Regions from separate parts of the Streptomyces sp. NPDC039465 genome, predicted to be linked through region 1. Evidence: riboswitches for the same ligand, from Rfam matches in the RefSeq annotation. Region 1 holds a riboswitch; each other region holds the start of a gene.
What was found. A riboswitch is a leader RNA that binds a small molecule or an ion and turns the genes downstream of it on or off. The one in region 1 is predicted to bind cyclic di-AMP.
Positions count from the first base shown of each region.

Region 2: linked by a shared signal. The riboswitch ahead of ACZ7LT_RS23295 (transglycosylase family protein) and the one ahead of ACZ7LT_RS14345 (M23 family metallopeptidase) in region 1 are both predicted to bind cyclic di-AMP.
Region 3: linked by a shared signal. The riboswitch ahead of ACZ7LT_RS11000 (M23 family metallopeptidase) and the one ahead of ACZ7LT_RS14345 (M23 family metallopeptidase) in region 1 are both predicted to bind cyclic di-AMP.

Region 1 covers NZ_JBVKAP010000003.1:866,630-869,839, forward strand. The annotation lists gene ACZ7LT_RS14330 (helix-turn-helix domain-containing protein) at 1-263, shown strand, start outside; gene ACZ7LT_RS14335 (DUF6126 family protein) at 300-458, shown strand; gene ACZ7LT_RS14340 (tyrosine-protein phosphatase) at 482-1,288, opposite strand; cyclic di-AMP (ydaO/yuaA leader) riboswitch at 1,685-1,872, shown strand; gene ACZ7LT_RS14345 (M23 family metallopeptidase) at 1,877-2,824, shown strand; gene ACZ7LT_RS14350 (SGNH/GDSL hydrolase family protein) at 2,998-3,210, shown strand, end outside.
Region 2 covers NZ_JBVKAP010000007.1:108,465-111,674, reverse strand. The annotation lists gene ACZ7LT_RS23300 (transglycosylase family protein) at 1-981, shown strand, start outside; cyclic di-AMP (ydaO/yuaA leader) riboswitch at 1,247-1,418, shown strand; gene ACZ7LT_RS23295 (transglycosylase family protein) at 1,422-2,126, shown strand; gene eno (phosphopyruvate hydratase) at 2,476-3,210, shown strand, end outside.
Region 3 covers NZ_JBVKAP010000003.1:107,972-111,181, forward strand. The annotation lists gene ACZ7LT_RS10995 (M16 family metallopeptidase) at 1-1,355, shown strand, start outside; cyclic di-AMP (ydaO/yuaA leader) riboswitch at 1,552-1,709, shown strand; gene ACZ7LT_RS11000 (M23 family metallopeptidase) at 1,723-2,490, shown strand; gene ACZ7LT_RS11005 (GntR family transcriptional regulator) at 2,757-3,210, shown strand, end outside.

The DNA.
Region 1 (3,210 bases):
AGGTGCCGTACGCGACCCGCGGGGATCTCGTCCGGGTCCACCCGGGGGAGGAGTGGCTGTACGTCCTCGACGGCCGGGTCCGGCTCGTCCTCGGGGACGTGGCGCATGTGCTCGACGCGGGAGACAGCGCGCACTTCGACTCGCTCACCCCGCACCGCATCGGCGCCGCCACCCGGCAGGGCGCCGAGCTGCTCTTCGTCCACACCCTGCTGCAGAGCCCCGCCGCCGATCTGTGTCTGGGCGCCGAGGCCCCGCGCCGCTGACCGTCCTTGATGGTCCCTCTCCGAAAGATGCCGACCATGTCAGACAAATCGATCAAATCGGTACCCGTGCCTGATCGCGAGGAGAAGAGGTTCCCGAGGGGGCTGGTCATCCGGCTCTTCGCGTACCTGGTCGCGGGACACCTCTTCGCGGCCTTCCTCTACCTGCTGTTCGTGCTCGGCGGCCAGAACCACTAGGCCCCCGGTCCGTCGGGGAACGGTCAGTCGAGGAGGCGCTCGCGCAGCCGCTCGCGGGTCTCGGGGGCGAGCCGCAGCCCCTCGGAGAGATACCGCTCGGTATTGCCCCAGTTCGCGACGATTGTCTCGTATGCCGCGTCCAGATATTCGGCGCGTGCGTCGAAGAGCGGGCTCAGCAGCCCCATGACCTCAGGGGACATGGCGTCGGGCGCGTCGCTGCTGCGGCGCACCTTGTAGCGGCGGTGCGGGTCGTTGGACTTGAGGTAGTCCGCCTCGATCGCGTCGCGCTCGACGCCGACGGCGAGCAGGGTCACGGCGATCGAGAGCCCCGCCCGGTCCTTGCCGGCCGCGCAGTGCATCAGCGCCGGGACGCTGTCCTCGGCGAGGGCGTGCAGGATGCCGCTGTGCTCGGCGGTGCGCTCGGTGATGATCTGGCGGTACGTGTCGGTCATCCGGGCCGCGGCCTTGCCGTCGCCGAGGAGGGAGTGGAGCTGGTCGAGGTCGCCGCTGCTGACCATCTTCCAGAACTCCTTTCCGTCAGCGGGGTCGTTGAGCGGAATGTTCACATTCCGTACACCCGGCAGCTCGACGTCGGGGCCCTCCACCATCCGGTCGGCCTCGTTACGGAAGTCGAAGACCGTGTGCAGCCCGAGACCGGCGAGGAAGGCGGCGTCGTCGGCGGTGGCGTGGGCGAGGTGCCCGCTGCGGAAGAGCCGCCCGTAGCGCACGGTCCGGCCGTCGACGGTCGGCAGGCCACCCACGTCCCGGAAGTTCCGGACTCCGGCCAGCTCGGGTTCGGTCGACGGGACCTGCGGCAGCTGCTGCGTCACGAGAGCTCCTGAAGGTGTTCTGCCGCCGGCGCTGATCGCCGGCGTCGCGCGGCCTCGACGATACGACATCGGTTCCTGGGGCAATCATCTCGGCCAGGGCCTGCCAGGCGCACCCCTTCCGGCGGAACTGGTGCTAATGGGCCTTCTGTCCGTATTGAGTCGTTAGGGATAACGTGCCCCGGTAGCAAGGGAGATGGGTTCCGCCACGTGAGCAGCGTCATAAACGTGACGGTCCGTGGCTAAGATCCTTTTTCGAATTCCTTGGTCGGCGCGGTAATTGACGCTCCGGCGTGGACGCAGGGTGACCGGAATTCAGGTCGGATATCGCGGCCGGGAATGCCCGTTGAAAACGATGGCTTGTCCCCGCCGACCGGCTCGTCTACGGTCACGACCAATCCGGATGGACCGCCGAATCCTGCCACCGTCCGGAATCCGCACCCATCCACGTGTGGCAGGAGCGGGGGACCCAGGTAGAACGCCGTCACCGGAATTCCGGAAACGGCTCGGGGTGAAGTCGCGCCAGTGCGACCGGGCATCTCCAGCCCGAACCCGACAGCTCACCTCGCAGGCGCCGGAGAGGAATTCGCCATGCCCGCGAAGGGTAAGCATCGCCGTCCCAAGACCAACCCGATCACGCGCGGATTCGTCGCCGCCGGAACGGGTGGCGCCGCCCTCGCCCTGCCGCTGATCGGCGCGGCCGGAGCCCACGCCGCCGACAAGGCCGCCCCCGCCGTGGCGCCGAGCGCGGCCGTCGCCCAGGCCGCGCAGCAGCCGGCCGCCAAGGCCGCCAAGGCCACGCCGAAGATCTACTCGGTCGTGCCCGGCGACTACCTGTCGAAGATCGCCGAGGAGCACGACGTGCGCGGCGGCTGGCAGAAGCTGTACGCGGACAACCGCGAGGTCGTCGGCGACAACCCCTCCCTGATCCATCCGGGCATGAAGCTCACCCTGGGTGCGAAGTCCACCGCGAAGGCCGAGGCCGCCCCGAAGAAGGCCACCCCCAAGGCCGCGCCGAAGAGCGCCCCCAAGGCCGCTCCGAAGGCCGAGAAGTCCGCCGACGAGACGGCCCGCAGCTCCCGCTCCACCGAGCGCGCCGCCGCCCCGGCCGCCCCCGCCACCTCCACCTCCTCCGGCTGGACGGCCCCGCTCGACGGCGCCTCCGTCACCACCCCGTACCGCGCCTCCGGTGCCATGTGGTCCTCCGGCTACCACACCGGCGTCGACTTCGCCGCCTCCTCCGGCACCACCGTCAAGGCCGTCGGCGCCGGCACGGTCGTCTCGGCCGGCTGGGGCGGCGCGTACGGCAACGAGGTCGTCATCCAGCACGCCGACGGCACCTACTCGCAGTACGCCCACCTCTCCTCCCTCTCGGTCTCCTCCGGCCAGAGCGTGAGCGGCGGCCAGCAGATCGGCCTGTCCGGTTCCACCGGCAACTCCTCCGGTCCGCACCTGCACTTCGAGATCCGCACCGGTCCGAGCTACGGTTCCGACATCGACCCGGTCGCGTACCTGCGCTCGCACGGCGTGTCCCTCTGACACCCCGTCCGGCGCCACGCGCCGCGCGAGGCCCGGCACTTGAGTGCCGGGCCTCCGCCCGTTCCCGGCACTATTCCGGCTTGGGCGAATCTTGACCGGTGGTATATGTCACGCCACGTCAACCCCTCCTTACGGTCGCGTAGGTCACAGAGATAAGGGAAAGATGTGATCCCGTGGCAGACGGTTCGAGAGCACAAGACGCAGACGTATCCGCAGCAAACATCTTCCGTTCGTACGCGGCGATCGGTGACAGCTTCACCGAAGGCGTCGGCGACCCAGGCCCCGACGGCACCTTCGTCGGATGGGCCGACCGGCTGGCGGTCCTGCTCGCCGACCGGCTGCCGGAGGACGAACACGACACCTTCCGCTACGCCAACCTCGCGGTG
Region 2 (3,210 bases), on a different contig from region 1:
CTCGGCGCGGGCTCCGCGTCCGCCGCGGACTCCGTCACATGGGACAGGGTCGCCGAGTGCGAGTCCGGCGGGCTGTGGAGCGCCGACTTCGGCAACGGGCAGTACGGCGGCCTCCAGTTCACGCAGGCCACCTGGGAGCAGTACGGCGGCCTCGTCCACGCCCCGCGCGCCGACCTCGCCAGCCGCCCCCAGCAGATCGCGGTCGCCGAGAAGGCGCTCGCGGCGCAGGGCGTGGCGCCCTGGGCCACCTGCGCCCCGATCGCCGGGCTTACGGCCGGTGGCAGCGGGTCCGGCGCCGACGCGGGCGCCGGTGAGACCCTTCCGCTCCGCCCTGACGGCACCCCGGCCGAGCCCGGCCTCGACCCCGGCCAGGTGACCCCCAACGCTCCCATCGCCCCCGAGGCGCCCACGGCCCCCGCCACGCCCTCCGCTCCCGCCGGCACCGGGAAGCACCGGGGCACGCCCGCGCCGGACGAGACGGTCGATAACGGCACCGATACGGGCAATCCGGTCAACGAGCGCGAATCGGGCCGCCATGCCTCGCGGGGTGACGCCCCGACACGTGACGTGCCCCACACGGATGGTGCGACCGGTACGGGGCAGGAGGGGTCCGGGACCGGAGCGTCCGGTGACCCGGCGAACGAAAGCGGCGAAACCTCCAAGAACCCCGAAAGCCCTGAAACAACTGAAACTCCGGAAAGCGGCAAGCCGTCCGAAACGGGCGAAAGCCCCGACCGCGCCGACAACTCCGGTGCCACCGATACGGACAACAAGGACAACACGGGCAAGTCCTCCGGCGCGTACACCGTTCAGCCCGGCGACAACCTCTCCGTCATCGCGGACGAGCACGACCTCGACGGCGGCTGGACCGCGCTCTACGACGCCAACCGCCAGACCGTGGGCGCCGATCCGGACGTCATCCATCCTGGTCAGAGCCTCGACCTCGGCGGTGTGCTGGACGCCGGACAGGCCCAGAAGTAGAGGCGGTTCGCGGGCGTATGTCCGGTTCTGTGCAAGTGAGACATGGGTCTCTTTGCCCCAACTGGCGTGTCTCGCCCGCGAACTCCGTCCGCTGTCGCTCTCACCTGCGTAAACGACCGCTCCCGGAAGGCAAGTAGGGGCGTTTTCTCCCGGATGTGCCTCTTTGAACTTCCGGGAGGTCTGTGTCTACGGTCTTCACCGCTCGCCACCGCGGGCCTCGTCGACCGGTCCGCCGAATCCTGCCGCCGGACGACGGGAACAGTCGTCGCGTCATGCGCCGAAGGCAGGAGCGGGGGACCCAAGGTAAGTGCCGGACCCGGCCGTTGAGACAGACGGCCGACGCCCGGCTTGGGGTGAAGCCACGTGCTAGGACACGTGGCCGGGCACTCACAGCCCGAACCCGACAGCTCACCTCGTAGGCGTCGGTGAGGAGACGTTCCATGCTGTTTTCCGGCAAGGGCAAGCACCGCCGCCCCACGGTTCTCGACCGCACGACCCGTGTCGTCACGCTCGCCGGTGTCGCCGGCGCCGCGGTCGCCGCGCCGCTCATGACCGCCGGCACCGCCTCCGCCGCCACCGCCGCCGAGTGGGACCGCGTCGCGCAGTGCGAGTCCGGTGGCAACTGGTCCATCAACACCGGCAACGGCTACTACGGCGGTCTGCAGTTCTCCGCCTCCACCTGGGCCGCCTACGGTGGCACCGCCTTCGCGGCCACCGCCGACCAGGCCTCCAAGTCGCAGCAGATCCAGATAGCCGAGAAGGTCCTGGCCGGCCAGGGCAAGGGCGCCTGGCCGAGCTGTGGCGTGGGCCTGTCCAACGCCGCGTACAACGGCGGCGGCGAGAGCACCACCCAGGCCGCCCCGAAGCAGGAGCGCAAGGCCGAGCAGCCGACCACGCGCAGCGAGCAGCGCACCGCGCCGAAGGCCGCCCCCAAGGCCGAGGCGAAGAAGACCGTCACCACCCCGACCGGCAAGAAGGTCAAGAAGGGTGACGGCGAGTACAAGGTCGTCGCCGGCGACACCCTGAGCAAGATCGCCGAGGCGCACGGCGTCAAGGGCGGCTGGGCGAAGCTCTTCGAGCTGAACAAGGACATCGTCGAGGACGCCGACCTGATCTACCCGGGCCAGCAGCTCCACCTGAAGTGAGCCTTCCGGCTCCGGTGAGGTCGGGTCGGGCGCGGCCGCTCGCGTGAGCCCGACGACTCTCCCGCGGTGACCCGATGACCACCCCGGTCCGGCGCGTCTCCCCCGTACGCGCCGGGCCGGGGTTTCCCATGTGTGCGGAGCCTCGCACATCCCGGTTACCGAACGGTAGAACGTGCGCCGTTTGCCCCGTAAAGCAGGCGCTCGGGTCCTTTTTCGTCCCAGCGGGCGGGCGCCCGGCGGACCCCGGTGTCCGGGCCGGTTAGGCTCTTGTCGCAAGGACAGAGCGACCCTGCAATGGCCCTGCACCGCATGCGTCACATCTAGCGTCACATCCCAGAAGGAGATGCTCGTGCCGTCCATCGACGTCGTCGTAGCCCGGGAAATCCTGGACTCCCGAGGCAACCCCACGGTCGAGGTCGAGGTCGGCCTCGACGACGGCAGCACCGGCCGTGCTGCTGTTCCGTCCGGTGCCTCCACCGGAGCGTTCGAGGCCATTGAGCTCCGTGACGGAGACCCGAACCGCTACCAGGGCAAGGGCGTCGAAAAGGCCGTCCTCGCCGTCATCGAGCAGATCGGCCCGGAGCTCGTCGGCTACGACGCCACCGAGCAGCGCCTGATCGACCAGGCCATGTTCGACCTGGACGCCACCGACAACAAGGCGTCCCTCGGCGCCAACGCGATCCTCGGTGTCTCCCTCGCCGTCGCGCACGCCGCCTCCGAGGCCTCCGACCTCCCGCTCTTCCGCTACCTGGGCGGCCCGAACGCGCACCTGCTGCCCGTTCCGATGATGAACATCCTGAACGGCGGCTCGCACGCCGACTCCAACGTGGACATCCAGGAGTTCATGATCGCCCCGATCGGCGCGGAGTCCTTCTCCGAGGCCCTGCGCTGGGGCACCGAGGTCTACCACACCCTCAAGAAGGTCCTGAAGGACAAGGGTCTGTCCACCGGCCTCGGCGACGAGGGCGGCTTCGCCCCGAACCTCGACTCCAACCGCGACGCCCTCGACCTCATCGTCGAGGCGATCAAGCAGGCCGGCTACGCCCCCGGCAAGGACATCGCGCTCGCGCTCGACGTCGCCGCG
Region 3 (3,210 bases), 760 kb from region 1:
GCACGGCCACGCCTTGGGCCTTCCCGGCCCCCGAGCGCGGCCGCCTCGACAACGGCCTGACCGTGCTCCGCTGCCACCGCCCCGGCCAGCAGGTGGTGGCCGTCGAGATCGTGCTCGACGCCCCCCTGGACGCCGAGCCCAAGGGCCTGGACGGCGTCGCCACGATCATGGCGCGCGCGCTGTCCGAGGGCACCGACAAGCACACCGCCGAGGAGTTCGCCGCCGAGCTGGAGCGCTGCGGCGCGACGCTCGACGCGCACGCCGACCACCCCGGCGTCCGCGTCTCCCTCGAAGTCCCGGTCTCCCGGCTGCCGAAGGCGCTCGCCCTGCTCGCCGATGCGCTGCGCGCGCCCGCCTTCCTCGACACCGAGGTCGAGCGGCTGGTCCGCAACCGCCTGGACGAGATCCCGCACGAGACGGCCAACCCGGCCCGCCGGGCGGCCAAGGAGCTCTCCAAGGAGCTCTTCCCGGCCGCCTCGCGCATGTCCCGGCCGCGCCAGGGCACCGAGGAGACCGTCGCCGCCATCGACGCGGCGGCCGTACGGGCCTTCTACGAGGCCCATGTCCGCCCCGCCACGGCGACCGTGGTCGTCGTCGGCGACCTCTCGGACACCGACGTGGACGCGGTCCTCGCCGACACGCTCGGCGCCTGGACCGGCAACACCGCCGAGCCGCGCCCCATGCCGCCGATCACCGCGGACGACACCGGCCGCGTGATCGTCGTCGACCGTCCCGGAGCGGTCCAGACCCAGCTGCTGATCGGCCGCATCGGCGCCGACCGGCACGACCGCGTCTGGGCGGCCCAGGTCCTCGGCACGTACTGCCTCGGCGGGACGCTGACGTCCCGTCTGGACCGGGTCCTGCGCGAGGAGAAGGGGTACACCTACGGTGTACGGGCCTTCGGCCAGGTGCTCCGCTCGGCGGACCCGGCCACCGCGGGCGGGGTGACGGGCGCGGCGATGCTCGCCATCAGCGGCTCCGTCGACACCCCCAACACCGGCCCCGCGCTGGAGGATCTGTGGAAGGTGCTGCGGACCCTGGCGGCCGGCGGGCTCACCGACGCCGAGCGTGACGTGGCCGTGCAGAACCTCGTGGGTGTGGCCCCGCTCAAGTACGAGACGGCGGCCTCGGTCGCGGCCACCCTGGCCGACCAGGTCGAGCAGCACCTGCCGGACGACTACCAGGCGCAGTTGTACGCGCGGCTGGCGGAGACCGGGACGGTGGAGGCGACGGCGGCCGTCGTCAACGCCTTCCCGGTGGACCGTCTGGTGACGGTCCTCGTCGGTGACGCGTCGCAGATCGCCGAGCCGGTGCGGGCGCTCGGCATCGGCGAAGTGACCGTGGTCACAGGCTGATTGGGTTTGTCCTTCGAGGCGGACCCCGACGTCACGTTACGTCGGGGTCCTCCTCTTTGTCCGCTTTGTTGGTGACGCTGCCTGTCTGCCCTGTGGCGTGCACTACAAAAGAGCGTGTCTGTTTGGTGATTGAAAGACGGTCCGCTTAGCGTCGTGGGCGCTGTCCGCCAGTTGCACGTGCCGCACCCGCGGCATCGGACAGCCATCGCCGAGTCCCCGTCAGGCGCGAGCCTGGGGAGCCGGGGACCCAGTCAGTCCCTGGGGTGAATCGGACCGCCTCGCCAGAGGGGGACCGTAGGAGACCTTCCTGCTCCGAACCCGTCAGCTAACCCGGTAGGCGAGAAGGAAGGAAAGGACCAGCCACTTCATGGCGTTCACCCGTGCCACCGGGAAGCACCGTGCCCCGAGCCGTCTGAGCCGTAAGAGCGCGCAGGCCGCCTCCGTCGCGGCGCTCGCCACCACCGGCGTCATCGGTTCCCTCGCTTCCCCGGCGCTCGCCGCCGACACGGACCGTCCCATCGGGGACACCGGCCTCACCCAGGCCGTCGCCGCCGACTCGCTGGCCGACCGCATCGACGCCCAGGCCGCCGCCCAGGAGAAGGAGGCCTTCGAGGCCGCCGCCAAGGCGAAGGCCGAGGCCGAGGCGAAGCGCAAGGCCGAGGCCCGCGCCAAGGAGATCCGCGAGGCCAAGGAGCGGGCCGCCCGCGAGGCCGAGCGCAAGCGCCTGAACGCCTACCGCCTCCCCATCGCCGGTTCCTTCGTCACCACCGGCTACAAGACCGGCGGCTCCCTCTGGTCCTCCGGCAGCCACTCCGGCGTCGACTTCCGCGCCGCCTCCGGCTCCACCGTCGTCGCCGTCGGCGCCGGCACCGTCGTGGAGGCCGGCTGGGGCGGCGCGTACGGCAACAACGTCGTGCTCAAGATGAACGACGGCACGTACACCCAGTACGGCCACCTCTCCTCGGTCAGCGTCTCGGTCGGCCAGTCCGTGATGCCCGGCGAGCAGCTCGGCCTGTCCGGCTCCACCGGCAACTCCACCGGCCCCCACCTCCACTTCGAGGCCCGCACCAGCGCGGAGTACGGCTCCGACATCGACCCCGTGGCGTACCTGCGCTCCAAGGGCGTCAACGTCTGACGCGCCCGCCCCGCGTCCGAAGGCCCCGGCTCGTCATCATCGAGCCGGGGCCTTCGGTCGTCCGTACCGCCGTCGTCGGTGTCGCTGTCGTCCGTGTCGCCGTCCGTGCCGTCTGCTCCCGGCGCGTTCCGGCGCGTTCCGGCGCGTTCCGGCCAAAAGATATCCATGAATTCCGGCCGGGCATCGGAAATTCCGGCCCGCTGCAATAGAGTCACCGGACAGACGTCAATAGATGGGTTTCGCGCGGATCAAAGCGGAGGTTGAACATGCGCATTCCCGCGCATTCGGTATGCACGGCGATCCGTGACGACATCGTCTCCGGTGTACACGAGCGCGGCAGCCGGCTGACCGAGGAGCAGCTCGCGCGCCGCTACGGAGTCTCCCGCGTCCCGGTCCGCGAGGCGCTGCGCACCCTGGAGTCCGAGGGGTTCGTCGTCACCCGCCGGCACGCCGGTGCCTGTGTCGCCGAGCCCACCGAACAGGAGGCCGCCGACCTGCTGGAGATGCGTCTGCTGCTGGAGCCCATGGGCGCCGCCCGCGCAGCCCAGCGCCGCACGGAGGCCCATCTCAAGGTGTTGCGGGGCCTGGTCAGGCTCGGCCAGGAGCGGGCCAGGCGCGGCCAGGGCGAGGATCTGCGCTCGCTGGGCAGCTGGTTCCACGAGACGCTCGCGCAGGCATCCGGCAGCCCCGGGCTGACCGCGCTGCTCACCCAGCTGCGGC